DNA from 2 places in the Streptomyces sp. NPDC057963 genome. Region 2 is predicted to be linked to the other one. Evidence: predicted binding sites of a transcription regulator. Region 2 holds the regulator's gene; the other holds the start of a gene.
The links. The regulator HspR, encoded in region 2, represses chaperone genes until heat shock. The targets are predictions, from matches to a motif close to TTGAGNNNNNNNNNCTCAA.

Region 1: the regulator HspR is predicted to act here: its motif matches at 6,704-6,722, upstream of lon (endopeptidase La).

What each region holds. Positions count from the first base shown of each region.
Region 1 is NZ_JBHVPX010000004.1:438,091-447,620, forward strand. Features, by position in the region: gene ACFVT1_RS12285 (multifunctional oxoglutarate decarboxylase/oxoglutarate dehydrogenase thiamine pyrophosphate-binding subunit/dihydrolipoyllysine-residue succinyltransferase subunit) at 1-1,434, opposite strand, end outside; gene ACFVT1_RS12290 (ATP-binding protein) at 1,692-2,768, opposite strand; gene ACFVT1_RS12295 (response regulator transcription factor) at 2,765-3,502, opposite strand; gene ACFVT1_RS12300 (spermidine synthase) at 3,726-4,418, opposite strand; gene ACFVT1_RS12305 (rhomboid-like protein) at 4,832-5,680, shown strand; gene ACFVT1_RS12310 (nucleotidyltransferase) at 5,607-6,455, opposite strand; gene lon (endopeptidase La) at 6,745-9,177, shown strand; gene ACFVT1_RS12320 (polysaccharide deacetylase family protein) at 9,520-9,530, opposite strand, start outside.
Region 2 is NZ_JBHVPX010000002.1:521,955-531,484, reverse strand. Features, by position in the region: gene clpB (ATP-dependent chaperone ClpB) at 1-1,455, opposite strand, end outside; gene ACFVT1_RS06175 (pyridoxamine 5'-phosphate oxidase family protein) at 1,725-2,129, shown strand; gene ACFVT1_RS06170 ((2Fe-2S)-binding protein) at 2,315-2,635, opposite strand; gene ACFVT1_RS06165 (5'-nucleotidase) at 2,632-3,015, opposite strand; gene ACFVT1_RS06160 (helix-turn-helix transcriptional regulator) at 3,099-4,124, shown strand; gene ACFVT1_RS06155 (hypothetical protein) at 4,253-4,426, shown strand; gene ACFVT1_RS06150 (JmjC domain-containing protein) at 4,518-5,714, shown strand; gene ACFVT1_RS06145 (heat shock protein transcriptional repressor HspR) at 5,991-6,437, opposite strand; gene dnaJ (molecular chaperone DnaJ) at 6,439-7,629, opposite strand; gene grpE (nucleotide exchange factor GrpE) at 7,723-8,373, opposite strand; gene dnaK (molecular chaperone DnaK) at 8,370-9,530, opposite strand, start outside.

The DNA.
Region 1 (9,530 bases), on a different contig from region 2:
GAAACCGCCGACCGCGAAGTCCCGCTCCAGGTCCCACAGGGTGAGGCCGTGCTCGGTGATGTCCAGGTCGGGGTGCTTGCGCTGGCGGTACTCCAGCGGGTCGGTGTCGGCCATGACATGGCCGCGGACCCGGTAGGAGTGGATCAGCTCGAAGACCCGCGCGGCCTTGGTCACGTCGTTGTCGTGCGAGGCGTCGATGTCCGTCAGCCAGCGGACCGGCTCGTACGGGATGCGCAGCGACTTGAAGATCTCGTCGTAGAACTCGTTCTCGCCGAGCAGGAGCTGGGCGACGATCCGCAGGAACTCGCCGGAGGCGGCACCCTGGATGACCCGGTGGTCGTACGTCGAGGTCAGCGTCATGACCTTGGAGATGCCCAGCTTGTTCAGGGTGTCCTGGGAGGTGCCCTGGAACTCGGCCGGGTAGTCCATCGCGCCGACGCCCATGATGAGGCCCTGACCGGGCATAAGGCGGGGCACCGAGTGCACGGTGCCGATGCCGCCGGGGTTGGTCAGCGAGGCGGTGACTCCGGTGAAGTCGTCCATGCCGAGCTTGCCGTTGCGGGCGCGGCGGACGATGTCCTCGTAGGCCTGCCAGAACTCGAAGAAGTTCAGCGTCTCGGCCTTCTTGATGGCCGCGACGACCAGCTGGCGGTCGCCGTTCGGCTTCACCAGGTCGATGGCCAGACCGAGGTTGACGTGCTCCGGCTTGACCAGGGTCGGCTTGCCGTCCTTCAGCGCGAAGGAGTGGTTCATCGCCGGCATGGCCTTGAGGGCCTGCACCATCGCGTACCCGATGAGGTGCGTGAAGGAGATCTTCCCGCCCCGGGCGCGCTTGAGGTGGTTGTTGATGACGATGCGGTTGTCGAAGAGCAGCTTCACCGGAACGGCGCGCACGGACGTGGCCGTCGGCAGCTCCAGCGAGGCGTTCATGTTCTTCGCGACGGCGGCCGACGGGCCGCGCAGCGTCACGTACTCGGGGCCGGCCGGGGCCTCGGTGGCCGGAGCCGCCGCGGGCTTGGCCGGGGCCTCGGCGGCCGGCGCGGCCTTCACCGGGGCTGCCGGGGCAGCGGCGGCGGGGGCGGCCTGTGCGGGCGCCGGAGCCGCGGGCGCGGGGGCCTGCGCGGCCGGAGCCGGGGCCTGCGCCGGAGCGGCCTGGGGCGTGGTGACCGGTGCGGTGGCGGCCGGGGCCGGGGTCACCGCAGCCCCCGCGGCCGCGGCGCCGGGAACGGGCTTGTCCGCCGTGCCGGACGTACCCGGCTTGTAGTCGGCGAAGAAGTCCCACCAGGCGCGATCGACCGAATTGGGGTCCTGGAGGTACTGCTGGTAGATCTCGTCGACGAGCCACTCATTGGGGCCGAAAGCCGCAGCCGGGTCGGAACCCGGGCTGGCTTGGTCGGTCGAGATGCTCGAGTTACTGGGGGACTGAGACGACACGGCGGCAACCGCCCTCTTCCGCTTCACAAGGTGATGGACAGCGGAAATCAAGGCTACGCCTCCCCAGCCGTTCCATGCAGGCCGGGCCGGTCTTCGTCGTGCAAGTCACATCGGAAGGCGGGTTTCGGCGCAGGAATTGGCGGGAAACAAGCATGGTTCCGCTTCACTCCGGGTACGCGGGACCGCAGCTACGGCCCCTTGGACCGTACCCCTTGAAAGGAACACGCAGAACGTGCCCTTCCGGTTCGAACCATATGTCAACCTCGCGGTTGCGGAATCCCCGGAAGAGTGACCTGAATGCGGCAACCGCGAGCAGATTCGGCCACGCCGATGCGTCCGCCGTGCAGATCCACCGCCCAGCGCGCGATCGCCAGGCCCAGGCCCGTACCGCCGTCGCTGCCCGGCCCGTGCGGGGACGGCACCTCGCCGCGGTTGAAACGCTCGAAGACCCGGTGCCGCTCGGACTCCGGAATGCCCGGCCCCTCGTCCAGGACCTCCAGCGCCAGCGACTCCGGCCCGGCGCCGCGCCGCGCCAGGACGGTGACCCGGCCGTGCGGCGGGCTGTGCTTGACAGCGTTGTCGACCAGATTCGCCACCACCTGGTGCAGCCGCTCCGCGTCCGCGTGCGCGGTCAGCTCGGGCGGCGACACATCCAGATGCAGATGTACGTCCTTACGGGTGTGGTTCCCCGAACCGGAGGACAGCCGGCGGTGCGAGGCGGCGAGGTTCGCCTCCTTCAGCACGCCCGACAGATACGGCCACACCTCGAAACGGCGGGCCTTCAGCGTGACCACCCCGCTGTCCAGACGGGACAGGTCCAGCAGCGTCTCCACCAGCCTGCCGAGCCGCTCCGTCTGCTTCAGCGCCGTCCGCATGGTCTCGGGATCGGCCGAGGACACCCCGTCCACGACGTTCTCCAGCACGGCTCTCAGCGCCGCGATGGGGGTCCGCAACTCATGCGACACATTGGCCACCAACTCCTTGCGGTGCCGGTCCACGGCCTCCAGATCGTCCGCCATGAGGTTGATCGTCTGGGCCAGGTCGCCGAGCTCGTCGCGCCGGTCGGCACCACTCACCCGTCTGGTGTAGTCGCCGTGCGAGATCGACCGGGCCACGGTCGTCATCTCGTCCAGCGGCGCCGTCAGGCCGTGCGCCACGAACTGGGTGATCAGCAGGGTCGCGATCACCGAGAACACCGTGATGAAGCGGAGCTCCGTCCGGGTGCGCAGGGCCACCATCAGCAGCCCGGTGGTGATGAACACCGAGACCACCACCAGCGTGCCCAGCTTGGCCTTGACCGAAAAGGGGCGCAGTCCGGAACCGGGCCGAGTCATGGGGACGGGGTCTCCAGGGCGTAGCCGACTCCGTGCACGGTACGGATCCGCTCCGCACCGATCTTCCGGCGCAGCGCCTTGATGTGACTGTCGACGGTACGGGTGCCGGAGGCGTCCGCCCAGTCCCAGACCTCGGCCAGCAACTGCTCCCGGGAGAGCACCGCGCGCGGCGTATTGGCCAGGCAGACCAGGAGATCGAACTCGGTCGGCGTGAGGTGGACGTCGTCGGCGCGCACCCGGACCCGGCGCTGCGCGTGATCGATCTCCAGCTCTCCGAGGCGCAGTATGCCGCTGCGCGGAGTGACCGCGGCCAGTGCCGCCCGCTCCACCCGGCGCAGCAGTACGTGCACCCGGGCCGCCAGCTCACGCATCGAGAACGGCTTGGTCATGTAGTCGTCGGCGCCGACCCCGAGACCGACCAGCATGTCGGTCTCGTCGTCCCTGGCGGTCAGCATGAGCACCGGCACCGGCCGCTGGGCCTGCACGCGGCGGCAGACCTCCAGGCCGTCGAAGCCGGGAAGCATGATGTCGAGCACCATCAGATCGGGCTGCCACGCCTCGGCCGCGTCCACGGCCGCGGGCCCGTCGAGTGCGGTCTGCACCAGGAAGCCCTCCGCCCGCAGCCGGGCGGAAATGGCATCGACGATCGTGGCGTCGTCCTCGACCACCAGCACCCGGCGCTGCGCGCCCGGGGTGGCCGCGACACCGTTGTGGGTGGTGTGTGTCTGTTCCATCGCCCCGCCCCTGCCCGTTCTCACGGGGGTCATTCCCCCGGACGCACGGTCTTCGCTTGTGGATTTCACGGGTGATCCCGTCACCGGTCAGCAGCGTAAAGGCAGCGGGCCGCTCTCGGCTACGCAGGGTGTAACGGCAGGGGCGCGACGAAGTGGCGGAGTGTCGGCCTTGTGGCGCTTGGCCCCCGGGCGTCCGGGGGCCGAGAATGCCCGACGAGGGCTCTCAGAGTGTCCGAAGTGCGAGATGCACCACGTCGGGAACACCTCGGGCAACACGCACCTCTTCCGTCCGTACCCCGCTGAATCCGGCATTCCGCAGAGCCTGTTCGAAATCCGCGGACGGCTGTGCGGACCAGACCGCGAGAACGCCGCCCGGCGTCAGCCGCTCCCGGCAGTCCGCCAGACCGGCGGGGGAGTACAGGCTCGTGTTGTCCTCGGTGACGGTCCAGTCCGGTCCGTTGTCGATGTCCAGGCACAGAGCGTCGTAACGGTCCGTAGTCGTGCGCAGGTACGAGACGAGATCCGTCGTCAGGATCTCGGTCCGCGGATCGGCGAGCGCCGCGTCGGAGATCCGGGCCAGCGGCCCCGCCCGGTGCCAGTCCACGATCGCCTGCTCCCGCTCGACGACGGCGATCCGCCCCCACCGCGGCTCGGCGGCGGCCCGCACGAGCGAGAACCCGACCCCGAGCCCTCCGATGAGCACCGCGGGTGCCGTCCGGCCGTCGGGCAGGGCGGCCAGCGCCGCGTCGATCAGCAGCCGCTCGGAGCGCCCGTCCGAGGTGTCCATGAGGAAGCATCCGTTGGCGATGATCTCGAAGTCGTCCCCCCGCTCCCGGAGGACGACTTCGCCGTACGGGCCTTCCCGGCGGTCGAGCGTGAGGGGGGCGAGGGGGTCGGGGCCGTGGATCTCGGGCATGGTGTGGCTCTCCGGTCGATGGCGGACGTGAGGGACGGACGCGGGCGGCGGATGCGGTGACCGCCGCGGTCCCCGCCATCCTGGTCGGTCCGCGCGTCCAGGGGCCAGCGGATTGCCGGATTCATCCGAAGGCCGGCGGATTGCTGGATTCGTACAAGGCGCCGTCAGGCATGGCCGGTGCGCAGGCGCGGTCCGTAGAGGCCATCGGGCATGGCCGGCGCGCGGGCGCGATGCGTATGACCGGCGCACGGGCACGGCGCGTATGACCGGCGCACGGGCACGGCGCGTATAACCGGCGCACAGGCACGGTGCGTATAAGAGGACGTGCGGCCGGTTCGCACGCCGCTCGGGTCATGGACAGCACGGAGATGATCACGTTGCTTCGCGGGCTTGTACGGAAGGGGCCTCGTGCGGTGCGTCAGGGCAGGGGCAGGGGCAGGGGCAGGGCGGTTCGCGAAGACGGGCCCGCGGCCCCGCTGCCCGACGCCGTTCCGCGCCGGCGCCGTACGGAAGGCATCGCCTCTCCACCTGTCCGGGAACTCCGGGCGGGCGGTACGGCGCGGTGGGCCCGCCGGTGCCTGCGGCTGCTGCCGACGCCCACCGGTACCCCGTTCACCTTCGGGTACCTGCTGGTGCTCGTCGCCACGTCCCTCTTCATGGAGTACGGCGATCCGGACACCGTCTCCACCGTGCTGCGTGAATCGAGCACGGACGTCGCACATCTGCGCGAAACCCCGCTGCTGGTCCTGGTCGCCAGTGCCCTGTGGGTCGTCGGCGGGCTCGGTTCCCCGTACGTCCTCGGCTTCGCTCTGGTGCTGACCGCGCTGGAACGCCGCGTCGGGGGACGGCGCGCCGCCGGGGTGTTCCTGCTCGGCCATGTCGTGGCGACCCTCGCCACCGAGATCCCGGTCGGACTGTCCGTGGCGGCCGGTCGTCTGCCGGAGTCCTCACTGCACCAGCTCGACTACGGCATCAGCTTCGGGGTGATGGCGGGCGTGGGTGCGCTCGCCGGGCTGCTCACGCCGTGGCCGCGGGGGCTGGTACTCGGCGCGGTCGGCGCGATGCTGCTGCGTGATCTGCTCGATGTCGGCAACCCCCTCGCCGCCTGGGGCCACCCGCTGGCGCTGCTGGTGGGCCTGGCCTGCCGACCGCTGCTGCGCCGCGCCGGTGCGGCGGGGGGCGCGGGGGTCAGGGGCGCGGGGCCTTCTTGCCGTGGACGGCGAGATACTCGGCTGCCAGCCAGGGCGCCAGATCGTCGATGAGCAGCGCGAGGACGGCCGGGTCGGCGGACGGGGTGCGGCCCGTGCGCGCGGCCGTCCGCATCTGTTCGATCCGCTCCGGGTGGTCCGGGTAGTAGCGGGCGAACACCTCGGCGGACTCGGTCAGGTCGCTGGTCCAGCCGCCCCACCGCGGCATGACCAGCGTGAAGCCCGACCGGACGAGGCGGCGGCCGACGCCACGGCTGAGGCTTCGGCGTTCGGCGTCCGTGGTGGCTTCGGCGGACCGCCGCCGCCAGCGGGGGAGCAAGAGGTGGAGATCCCCGTTGGTCTCCCGGGCGAGCAGTGGAGTGGGGCGGTAGCGCGGCAGCCGTGCGGCGAGGTCCTCGCCCAGCAGTGGGGTGCAGAGGCAGGCGAGGAAGAAGCCGAGATCATTGCGTTCGAATGTGCTGGTGAGGGTCTCGGCGGCGGCGAGAAGGACACCGACCCCGTCGATCTGGCCGAACGAGCTGTCCAGCTCGGCCTCGATGGCCCGGGCCGCCGCCCGGTCGGCCTCGGTGGGCTCGGCGCGCAGGGCGAGTAGCAGGTCCAGATCGGAGACACCGGGAACAGCCGTGCCGCGCGGAATGCTCCCGTAGATGTACGCGCTGTGCAGCCGCGCGTCGTCGAACGCCTCGGTGATCCGGGCGCTGGCCGCCTCGACCACGGGGGCGAACACCACCGGCACCCGGCTCAGCGAGCCCTCCCGCCGGATCGTTCCGTCCGGGCTCAGCCCTCTGCCGTCGTTCGTACCCGTACCCGTACTCGCACTCTCGCTCATGTCGGCACTCTGCCCGGTGTTCCGGCCGGTTGCCGATGGGTTTTCGCCGACGGGAGCGGCTCGGACGGTCCGGAATCGACCGGAGCGGCTCGGAATCGACCGGAGCGGCTCGGACGGTCCGGAATCAAGGGGGCGCGCGTGGGGTTCAGCCTGCGTGCGGGGTCCGACGCGGCCGTCCGGCGCGCGAACGCCTCAGGCGATCGCTCACGGCGAACATGCCCTGGGGAACAAGGGGCGGCTCACAAGCATTGAGTCTGCATAGCTCAACTTGACTGCCGAAGGGGAGATCATGGCTATCGATTCCAATGCGGTCACTCCGCTCGCCCTGCCTGTGCTGCCGCTCGACGACGAGGTCGTGCTGCCGGGCATGGTGGTGCCTCTGGACCTGTCCGACACCGATGTACGCGCCGCCGTGGAGGCCGCACAGGCCGCAGCCCGTGAGGGTGGTGGCAAGCCCGAGGTGCTTCTGGTGCCGCGGGTCGACGGGACGTACGCCGGCACCGGTGTCATCGGCACCGTCGAGCAGGTCGGACGGCTTTCGGACGGGGATCCGGGCGCGCTCATCCGCGGCCGTGGCCGGGTGCGGATCGGAGCCGGGACCAGTGGACCGGGCGGGGCGCTCTGGGTGGAGGGGACACGGGTCGACGAGGCCGTCCCCGACCCGCTCCCCGGGGCCGCCGCCGAGCTGGTCAAGGAGTACAAGGCTCTCGCCACCAGCTGGCTGAAGAAGCGCGGTGCCTGGCAGGTCGTGGACCGGGTCCAGCAGATCGAGGACATCTCCGCGCTCGCCGACAACTCCGGCTACTCGCCCTTCCTCACCACGGCCCAGAAGGTGCAGCTCCTGGAGACCGTCGACGCGGTCGCCCGGCTGAAGCTCGCCATCCGGTGGCTCGGTGAACACCTCGCCGAACAGGATGTCGCCGAGTCCATCGCCAAGGACGTCCAGGAGGGCGTCGACAAGCAGCAGCGCGAATTCCTGCTGCGGCGCCAGCTCGACGCCGTACGCAAGGAGCTCGCCGATCTCAACGGCGGTCCTGGTTCCGGCGCAGACGAGTCCGACGACTACCGGGTGCGCGTCGAGGCCGCCGGACTTCCCGAGCACGTCCGTGAGGCCGCGCTCAAGGAGGTCGACAAGCTGGAGCGCTCCTCCGATCAGAGCCCCGAGGGCTCCTGGATCAGGACCTGGCTCGACACCGTTCTCGAACTGCCGTGGACGGAGCGGACCGAGGACGCGTACGACATCCCCGGCGCCCAGCGCATCCTCGACGCCGAGCACGCGGGCCTGCAGGACGTGAAGGAGCGGATCACCGAGTACCTGGCCGTCCGCAAGCGGCGTGCCGAGCGCGGTCTCGGCGTCGTCGGCGGACGGCGCGGCGGTGCCGTACTGGCGCTGGTGGGCCCTCCGGGCGTGGGAAAGACCTCGCTCGGTGAGTCCGTCGCGCACGCCATGGGCCGCAAGTTCGTCCGCGTCGCGCTCGGCGGTGTGCGGGACGAGGCGGAGATCCGCGGACACCGGCGCACCTACGTCGGTGCGCTGCCGGGACGCATCGTCCGGGCCGTCAAGGAGGCCGGTTCGATGAACCCGGTCGTCCTGCTCGACGAGATCGACAAGGTCGGCTCCGACTTCCGGGGCGACCCGGCGGCCGCTCTGCTCGAAGTCCTCGACCCGGCCCAGAACCACACCTTCCGCGACCACTACCTGGAGGTCGAGCTCGACCTCAGCGACGTCGTCTTCCTCGCGACGGCCAACGTCCTCGAAGCCATCCCGGAGGCCCTGCTCGACCGGATGGAGCTGGTCAGGCTCGACGGCTACACCGAGGACGAGAAGGTCGTCATCGCACGTGACCACCTGCTTCCGCGTCAGCTGGAGCGGGCCGGTCTGGAGAAGGACGAGGTGGCGCTCGACGAGTCCGCGCTGCGCAAGCTGGCCGGGGAGTACACCCGTGAAGCGGGCGTACGGAATCTGGAGCGGGCCGTCGCCCGGCTGCTCCGCAAGGTCGCCGCCCAGCACGAACTGGGCGCCAGGGAGCTTCCGTTCACGGTCACCGAGGCGGATCTGCGCGGTCTGGTCGGACGGCCGCACCATGTCCCCGAGTCCGCCCAGGACCCGGCCGAGCGCCGCACCGCGGTGCCGGGCGTGGCCACCGGACTCGCGGTGACCGGCGCCGGCGGCGACGTGCTGTTCGTGGAGGCGTCGCTGGCCGACCCGGAGACCGGGGCGTCCGGACTGACCCTCACCGGTCAGCTCGGCGACGTCATGAAGGAGTCCGCGCAGATCGCGCTGAGCTTCCTGCGGTCGCACGGCGCGGAGCTGGAGCTGCCCGTCGCGGACCTGAAGGACCGGGGGGCGCACATCCACTTCCCGGCGGGCGCGGTCCCGAAGGACGGCCCGAGCGCCGGCATCACGATGACGACGGCACTGGCCTCGCTGCTCTCCGGACGGCTGGTCCGGACGGATGTGGCGATGACCGGTGAGGTCTCGCTGACCGGACGGGTGCTGCCGATCGGCGGCCTGAAGCAGAAGCTGCTGGCCGCGCACCGGGCCGGGATCACCACCGTGGTGATCCCGAAGCGGAACGAGGCGGACCTGGACGATGTCCCGGCCGAGGTTCTGGACACCCTGGAGGTCCACCCGGTGACGGATGTGCGCCAGGTACTGGAGATCGCCCTCGCGCCGGCCTCCGCGGCCAGGCCGGGGGAGAGGATCCCGGCCGCGGCGTAGGCGCCATGGCGTGACGGGCGTGGCACCACGTGCGCGACCGGTACGGACGGCCCGCCTTCCCGGCGACGGGTGGGTGGGCCGTTCCGTGCGCGCGGGGTGCTCTCGCGCCTCCGCCGCCGGGGTGCGGCGGGTGTCCTCGCACGTCCGCCGTCCGCCGTCCGCCGTCCGCCGTCCGCCGTCCGGGGTGCGGTGGGTGCTTTTGTACGTCCGCCGTCGCGCGCGCCGGGCGCTCTCGCACCTCCGCCGTCGTGCGTGCGCCGGGTGCACTTCCCTTCCGTCCGCAGGGATCCGGAGTACGGATCCCTGCGGACGGTACTCCGGATCAGCGGTCGGTACTCCGGATCAGGGGCGGT
Region 2 (9,530 bases):
GTGCAGTTCGTCGAGGCGCTCCTTCAGCTCACCGACGCGGTTGAGGCCCTGCTTCTCCTTCTCCCAGCGGGCGGTCAGGCCGCGCAGCTCCTCCTCCTTGTCGGCGAGGTCGCGCCGGAGCTTCTCCAGGCGCTGCCTGGAGCCGGGGTCGGTCTCGTTCCTGAGGGCCAGCTCCTCCATGTGGAGGCGGTCGACGGCGCGCTGGAGCTCGTCGATCTCGACGGGCGAGGAGTCGATCTCCATGCGCAGCCGGGACGCCGACTCGTCGACCAGGTCGATGGCCTTGTCGGGGAGGAAGCGCGAGGTGATGTAGCGGTCGGACAGGGTCGCGGCCGCCACCAGCGCGGAGTCCGCGATGGAGACCTTGTGGTGGGCCTCGTAGCGGCCCTTGAGACCGCGCAGGATCGCGATGGTGTCCTCGACGCTCGGCTCCGCCACCAGCACCTGCTGGAAGCGGCGCTCCAGCGCGGCGTCCTTCTCGATCCGCTCGCGGTACTCGTCGAGCGTGGTCGCGCCGACCATGCGGAGCTCGCCGCGGGCCAGCATCGGCTTGAGCATGTTGCCGGCGTCCATGGCGGAGTCGCCGCCGGCGCCCGCGCCGACGACGGTGTGCAGCTCGTCGATGAAGGTGATGATCTGCCCGTCGCTCTCCTTGATCTCGGAGAGGACGGTCTTCAGCCGCTCCTCGAACTCGCCGCGGTACTTCGCGCCCGCGACCATCGCGCCGAGGTCGAGCGAGACGAGGCGCTTGTTCCGCAGGGACTCGGGGACGTCGCCCTTGACGATGCGCTGGGCGAGGCCCTCGACCACGGCGGTCTTGCCGACGCCGGGCTCACCGATGAGTACGGGGTTGTTCTTCGTACGCCGCGACAGCACCTGGACGACGCGCCGGATCTCCTGGTCGCGTCCGATGACCGGGTCGAGCTTGCCTTCCCTCGCGGCGGCCGTGAAGTCCGTACCGAACTTCTCCAGGGCCTTGTACTGGCCCTCCGGGTCGGGTGTGGTCACCCGGCGCCCTCCCCTGCTCTTCTCGAATGCGTCCAGCAGCCTCTTCGCACTGGCCCCCTGACCGCTCAGGATCTCACCGGCGCGGCCGCCCTCGGCCGCGATGCCGATCAGCAGGTGTTCGGTGGAGAGGTAGTCGTCGCCCAGCTCCTTCGCGCGCTGCGCGGCATCCGCGATGACGGCGAGCAGCTCGCGGTTGGGCTGCGGAGGGGCGACGGTCGACCCGGTCACGCTGGGCTCGGCGCCCAGGAGCCGCTCCGTCTCGGTGCGTACGGCGATCTGGTCGGCCTCGACGGCGGCGAGCAGGTCGATGATGTTCTCGTTGTCCTCGCCCGCGAGCAGCGCGAGCAGCAGGTGCCCGGGGGTCAGATCGGGGTGTCCGTCCTTCACGGCCCTGCTGGTGGCCGCGTTGATGGCATCCCGGCTCTTGTTGGTCAGCTCGGCGTCCACGTGCGCTTTCTCCTCCTTGCGATGGCTGGCTCTCTCCACAACACTGACTGAGTCAACGTGTACAAAGTTGAGTCTATTCCACTCAACCCCACAGGCACTTCTCTTCCGGGTCCGATTCCGGGACCAGGACCAGGACCGGGACCGGGTCGGATTCCGGGACCAGGACCAGGACCGGGACCAGGACCGGGTCGGATTCCGAGTCAACCGGCCGGAGAGGGCCTCCGCCACCGCAGGATGATGTGCGGGTCCGCACTGCCTACGCTGTCCCCATGGCAGTCGACGTAACGAATCCGAGCCCCGAGTACCTCGCGTTCTGGCGCGAGCACCACCTGTGCACACTGACCACCCCCCGCGCCGACGGCACACCGCACGTGGTGCCGGTGGGCGTGACGTACGACCCCGGGGCCGGGCTCGCCCGCGTCATCGCCAGCAAGAACAGCCGGAAGGTCGCCAACGTCCTGGCCGCGGGTCCGGACGGCGCACGGGTCGCGGTCTGCCAGGTCGACCGGCGCCGCTGGGCGACCCTGGAGGGCCGCGCGACGGTGAGCGCGGAGGCGGAGGCGGTCGCCGACGCGGTACGCCGCTACGAGGAACGCTACGCGCGCACGCCGGGGCCCAACCCGGACCGCGTCGTCATCGAGATCGCCCTGGACCGGGCGCTCGGCAGGGCGTGAGGGGAACCCGGCAGGGCGTGAGAGGAACCGGGCCGAGCGGGGCGGGCGCGGCGGGCGCGGCGGGCGGGGCGGGCGGGAAACCGCGGACTCCGCTCCGGGCAGCACAACGGCGCCATCGTGTTCAGGTCACGATGGCGCCGTTGTGTGGGGGAGTGACTGAGCGACATGTAACGACGGGGGATCGCTCAGGCACTGCGGGGGGTGGCGGAAATAGTCTCTGGCTCGAACAGCTGGTGGTCCCGCCGGTCGAGGTTGACGAAAATCATGTCGTACCGAATCGCGCAGCGGACGGGCTGCGGTGCTCCCCGCGGCTTGCGGAGGCAACGGTAGGCACGTACTTCGCCGTCTTCTTCCCGTGCGACAACGATGGGGTCGCCGAACAGAGTGACCATCAACGAGTCGCCACAACGGGGGATGGCCGTGACGAGATCGATGAAATGCCAGCCTGATCGGTAGGCCGTGGCCATCTCGCGCCGGAAGGTTCGGTCGTCCGGCGGGATGGTCATGCGCTCAGGTGGGTCGGCTCGGACCAGGCGATGTCACCGGGCGCGGCCGCCGCCTCGACGCTCCACGCGATGTCACCCGGCGCGACCCAGGCGATGTCGTCCGACGCGGAGGCCGGCGCGACCCAGGCGATGTCGTCCGACGCGGAGGCCGGCGCGACCCAGGCGATGTCGCCCGACGCGGAGGCCGGCGCGACCCAGGCGATGTCGCCCGACGCGGGCGCCGCCTCAACGCTCCACGCGATGTCACCCGGCACGGATGCCGCCTCGGCGTTCCAGGCAATGTCGCCGGCGCCCACCGCTCCAAGGCCCAAAGCCGCGACGAACGAGGCGGCAAGCACCGAGCGAAGCACTCGCTTATACATAGTCAGCTTCGTCCTCACTTGTGGATTCTTCTCCCCCGCACCTAAGACGATGTCTTACCTGGGCAGGCGAACACCACCGAGTCAATGCATCATGTTCCTGCATGTTCAGGAACCTGGGGGGTGGAGGTATGACCACAAGAGATACAAAACAGGCGCATCCTCATGGGATCACCGAGCTCTGTGACGCCGGAAAACGCCTCTATGCCAGCGCACTTCGCTCCGGACGCATCGCCCGCAGTGAAGTGGACTCGGCGCCCTGCCTGATGGACTTCACCCTCCTGCACCCGGACCCCGACGACTCCGACTGGCTCCGTCCGGTCCCCCCGTCCGCCGCCCTGGCCCAGCGCCTTCACCCCATAGAGCGCGAGATCCAGGAACGCCGGCGGCACTCCGTCGAACTGGCCGAATCCTTCGAACCGTTCATGGACATCAGTGCCCAGGACCCGCCGACGACCCACGCCATCACCGTGCTGGAGGGGGTCAACCGGATCAACGCGGCGCTCGATCTCGCCACGGCCGAGTGCCGCACCGAAGTCCTCACCGTCCAGCCCGGGGGCGGGCGGAGCGAGGACCGCCTCAGCGAGGCCCTGGAACGGGGCCTCTCGGTGGTGGACCGCGGTGTCAGCATCCGCACGCTCTACCAGCACACGGCCCGGCACAGCCCTGGAACCCTTGCCTACGCGGAGCGTCTGCCCGAGGGCAAGGTCGAGATCCGGACGCTCGAAGAACTCATCGAACGCCTCATCATCTTCGACCGGACCGTCGCCTTCATCCCGGCCCAGGACGACCGCCAAGTCGCCCTGGAACTGCGCCACCCCGGGCTGGTCGAGTACCTGGTGAAGGTCTTCGAGCAGCTGTGGACCCGCGCGGAACCGTTCCTCGAAGAGAGGAGATACGAACAGACGCCCAAGGGCATCAGCGGAGTACAGCGCTCCATCGCCCAGCTCCTCGTCGAAGGAAACGTCGACGACTCCATCGCCCGCCGCCTCGGTATGAACGTACGCACCTGCCGGGCGCACATCGCCAAACTGAACGCCGCGCTCGGCAGCGGCAGCCGCGCCCAACTCGGTTACCTCATCGCACAGTCAGGAATCCTGGACCAGGGCGCCGATCGCGACGCACTCTGACGCCAAGTCATGGGAATTCGCCGTTGAATCGGATTTTTCACTCTGCCGATGATCCCAACCGCCGGTGAACGTGCTTCGATGGCACTGTTCACTCGGCATCGAACCTCTGATCGGACGGAGCGATACACATGAGCGCCACCCAGAGCACCCTCAGCAGCGATGACCTCCTCGTGTCGGTGGAGGTGCTGGGGAGCGTGCACGACCGCTCCGACGGTGCCGACCCGCTCGGCGCCGCAGCAGGCGACATCGCCTGGGACATCGCCTGGCCGAACGTAGCGACCGACGCGCCGCACCGCGTCTGAGGACCGGATCCGCAGGACGGCAACGGGGCCGCGTCGTCGCAAGGCCGCGCGGCCCCTCGGCGCCACCAGGGTTTCCGCATCAGGAGGGGCAGTGGACCACAGACTGGTCGCCGGTATCGAAGAGGCACTGGGGTGGGACGGCCCACGTCATCTCGGCACCGGGTTCGCCCGGGGCAGCCTCGGCGACCCGGGTCTGGTCACGCGCCTGCTGACTCCCGCCCGGCTTCTGGATCTGGCGATGCGCAGGCGGCTGGGAAGTCCGCAGATTCGCTGCTTCCAGGACGGCCGGGAACTGCACCCCGGCGCGTACCTGAGCCAGGACACGGGCGGTGCGGGCCAGGCCGGCCTGGTGAACATGCGCCACCTCGGGAACCTCCTGCGCGAGGGGGTGACGATGGTGCTGGACCGTGCGAACGTCTTCGACCCCACGCTCGAAGTGGCCTGCCGGGCCATCCAGTGGTGGTCGGGCGATCGGGTCACGGTCAACATCTACCTCACCACGAACGGCGCCGACGGCTTCGGCCTGCACTGGGACGACCACGATGTCCTCGCCGTCCAGCTCTCGGGCGAGAAGGACTGGGAGGTACGGGGCACGTCGCGCGTCGCGCCGCTCCACCGCGACACCGCCCGGAACAACGACCCCAGCGAGGAAACGCTCTGGGCCGGCACCATGAACCCCGGCGACGTCATGCACATCCCGCGCGGTCATTGGCACCGGGCCGGCCGAAGCGGTCGCGGCTCGGGGCACAGCCTGCACATGACGCTCGGGTTCACCACGCGGACCGGGGCGGACTGGCTGTCCTGGCTCGCCGACCGGTCCCGTGAGAACGAGCTCTTCCGTCGCGATCTGGACAACGCGGCGGGCTCGGAACAGCACCAGGAACTCGTCGGGGCGGCCGTCCGGCTCGTCGGGTCCCGCACTCCCGCAGACTTTCTGGTGACGCGGGAGCAGGACGTCGCCCCGCCCCGGCACGTCCCCTTCCTGGAGACCTTCGGTCCCCTTGCCTCCGTCGTCTGCATCAGCGAGTTCCGTCCCCGGTTCCGTGATCTGGGCCGGACGGTCGAGGTGCTCTCGTCGGGGAAGAAGCTCACGTTCAAGGCCCGCGCCCTGCCTGCCCTGCGTCTCCTGTTGAGCGGGCGGCCGGTGCATCTGGACCGGGCGGCCGGCACGGTGGGGGACGAGGTGTACCCGCTGGCCGAGATCCTGACGCAGCACGAATGGTGCGCACCCCTCACACCCGAGCTGTCCTCGGGGTACTCCGGTCTCGTGGCGGACGCGGCCCCCTGACCGGGCGGGTCGCACCGGAAGAACAAGGAGCAGGGGCCACCGACCCGGTGGCCGTCCCCGCCACAGCCGTTCCCCGTCCGTCGCACCGGCCCACAGCCGTTCCCGGCCCGTCACACCAGCCGCAGCCGGCCCCGTCGCAGCAGCAGGCCACGCTACGGACGGATGCTGCGTTCCCGGTCCGGGACGACGTACACGGCGTGCGCCCACGGGCGAGGCCCGCCACCCCGGTGAGGAACGGGTGACGGGCCTCGCTCGTCGTGCGGGGTGCGAACCCGCTCAGTCCTTCGGCCGCTTCGGCCGCCAGACCACCAACGCGCTGGTCTGCTGCACATCCTGGTACGGCACCAGATCGCGCCGGTACGAGGCGTGCACCTGGGCCTCGCGCTGCTGCATCGCCGCCGCCGCACCGTCGAGGGACGACGAGAGCTCGGCGATGCGCTGCTGGAGGGCCGCGACCTGGTTCTCCAGCTCGATGATGCGCTTGATGCCGGCGAGGTTGATGCCCTCGTCCTGCGACAGCTGCTGCACGGTGCGCAGCAGCTCGATGTCGCGGGCCGAGTAGCGTCTGCCGCGCCCGGCCGTGCGGTCGGGAGAGACCAGGCCCAGGCGGTCGTACTGGCGCAGTGTCTGCGGATGGAGGCCCGAGAGCTGGGCCGCGATCGAGATCACGTACACCGGCGATTCATCGGTCAGTTCGTACGGATTGCGTCGTCGGCCGTCCACCTCAAGCTCCCTTCGCTGCCTGGAAGAGCTCCGCCCGCGGGTCACGGCCCGCAGTCGCCTTCCGGTAGGCCTCCAGTGCTTCCCTGGCCTCGGTGGTGAGCTCGCCGGGCACCGTCACCTCGACGGTGACCAGCAGGTCGCCCCGGGTGCCGTCCTTGCGTACGGCGCCCTTGCCCCGGGCGCGCATCGTGCGCCCGTTGGGAGTCCCGGCCGGCAGTTTCAGGGTGACCGGCGGGCCGCCGAGCGTGGGCACCTTCACCTCGCCGCCGAGCGCCGCCTCCGTGAAGTCGACGGGCACGGTGACCGTGAGGTTGTCGCCCTTGCGGCCGAACACCGGGTGGGCGTCGACATGGACCACGACGTACAGATCGCCGGCCGGTCCACCTCGCTCGCCCGGACCGCCCTTGCCGCGCAGCCGGATCCGCTGGCTGTCCGAGACACCCGCCGGAATCCTGACCTGCATGGTCCGGGAGGACTTCGCCCGTCCGCTGCCCTTGCAGACATCGCAGGGGTCCTGGGCGATGAGGCCCCGGCCCTTGCAGTCCACGCAGGGATCGGTGAGCGAGAAGCCGCCGCCGGTGCCGCGCGACACCTGGCCGGTGCCGAGACAGGTCGGGCAGACCCTGGGGGTGCCGTTCTTGTCACCGGTGCCGGAGCACGCCTTGCAGGGCGCCTGGCTGGACATCCGCAACGGGACCGTGGCCCCCTCGACCGCCTCGGTGAAGCTGAGCGTCACCTCGGACTCGATGTCCTGGCCGCGGCGCGGCTGCACCCGCGTCCCCGTACCGCCCCGGTTGAACAGGCCGCCGAAGACATCGCCCAGGCCGCCCCCGCTGCCGCCGAAACCGCCGGGTCCGCCGCCCGCGCCCCCGCCCTGGGTGCCTCCGAAGAGGTCGCCCAGGTCGAAGTTGAAGTTGCCTCCGGCGCCGCCGGGGCCGGCCCGGAAGCCGCCGTTCCCGAAGAGGGCGCGCGCCTCGTCGTACTCCTTGCGCTTCTTGGTGTCGCCGAGGACGTCATTCGCCTCGGAGATCTCCTTGAAGCGCTCCTCCGCCTTGTCGTCGCCCTTGTTGGCGTCCGGGTGGAACTCGCGGGCGAGCTTCCGGTACGCCTTCTTGATCTCGGCGTCGGTGGCGTCCTTGGGGACGCCGAGGACCTTGTAGTAGTCCTTCTCGACGAAGTCCTTCGTGCTCATCGACGTCCCTCCTTCCGGACGATCGGCCATGCGGCGGGCCCGTTGGCCGGTCGCATGGCCGGGCGGTGGGCCGCGAGGTGGTCAGACGGGATGTCAGACCTCCTCGGTGCCACCGCTCTCCTCGTCGGTTGCCTTCTCTTCCTTGGCCGCGGCCGGTGTCGCACCCGGCTGGGGTTCGGCCACCGCCACCCGCGCGGGGCGGATGGTGCGCTCGCCGATCCGATACCCCGGCTGCAGGATCGCCACGCAGGTCGTCTCGGTGACATCCGGCGCGTACGAGTGCATCAGGGCTTCGTGAATCGTCGGGTCGAAGGGCTCGCCCTCCTTGCCGAACTGCTGCAGGCCCAGCTTGGCGACGACCGTCTCCAGTGATTCGGCCACCGACTTGAACCCGCCCACGAGCTCGCCGTGTTCCCGGGCCCGGCCGACGTCGTCGAGTACGGGCAGGAGCTCGGACAGGAGACCCGCGACTGCGATCTCCTTGACCGTGGCCCGGTCCCGCTCGACGCGGCGGCGGTAGTTCTGGTACTCGGCCTGGAGCCGCTGGAGGTCGCCCGTGCGCTCATTGAGCGCGGTGCGGACCTGGTCCAGCTGGGCCGTCAGACCGACTGTCTGTGCTGCGTCCCCGGCCGGGGACGCCTCCTCCTCCGGAGAGGAAGGGGCGTCCTTCGGCTCGGCTCCGTCGGGGGTGGCGCCGGAGGGGACGTCGGGCTTCTCCTCGAAGCCCGGAGTCTCCTCGGTCACACCGCACCGCCCTTCGCGGGCTTCTCGTCGTCCACGATCTCGGCGTCGACGACGTCGTCGTCGGCCTTGGCCTGCTGGGCGCCCGGCTGCGGGTCGCCCTGCGGGCCGCCGTCGGCCTGGGCGTTGGCGTACATCGCCTGGCCCAGCTTCTGGGAGACGGCCGCGACCTTCTCGGTGGCGGTACGGATCTCGGCGGTGTCCTCGCCCTTGAGCTTCTCCTTCAGCTCGGTGAGCGCGGTCTCCACCTCCGTCTTCACGTCACCGGGGACCTTGTCCTCGTTGTCCTTGAGGAACTTCTCCGTCTGGTAGACGAGCTGCTCGCCCTGGTTACGGGCCTCGGCGGCCTCGCGGCGGCGGTGGTCCTCCTCCGCGTACTGCTCGGCCTCCTCACGCATCCGGTTGACCTCGTCCTTCGGCAGCGAGGAGCCGCCGGTGACGGTCATCTTCTGCTCCTTGCCGGTGCCGAGGTCCTTGGCGGCGACGTGCATGATGCCGTTCGCGTCGATGTCGAAGGCGACCTCGATCTGCGGGACACCGCGCGGGGCCGGCGGCAGGCCGGTCAGCTCGAACATGCCGAGCTTCTTGTTGTACGCCGCGATCTCGCGCTCGCCCTGGTAGACCTGGATCTGCACGGACGGCTGGTTGTCCTCGGCCGTCGTGAAGATCTCGGAGCGCTTGGTCGGGATCGTGGTGTTGCGCTCGATGAGCTTCGTCATGATGCCGCCCTTGGTCTCGATACCGAGGGACAGCGGGGTGACGTCGAGCAGCAGGACGTCCTTGACCTCGCCCTTGAGGACACCGGCCTGGAGCGAGGCACCGATGGCGACGACCTCGTCCGGGTTCACACCCTTGTTGGCCTCCTGGCCACCGGTCAGCTCCTTGACGAGCTCGGCGACGGCCGGCATACGGGTGGAGCCACCGACGAGAACGACGTGGTCGATCTCGGAGAGCTGGATGCCCGCGTCCTTGATGACGTTGTGGAACGGGCTCTTGCAGCGGTCCAGGAGATCAGCGGTGAGCTGCTGGAACTGCGAGCGCGTGAGCTTCTCGTCCAGGTGCAGCGGGCCCTCGGCGGACGCCGTGATGTAGGGCAGGTTGATCGTGGTCTCGGTCGAGGACGAGAGCTCGATCTTCGCCTTCTCCGCGGCCTCGCGCAG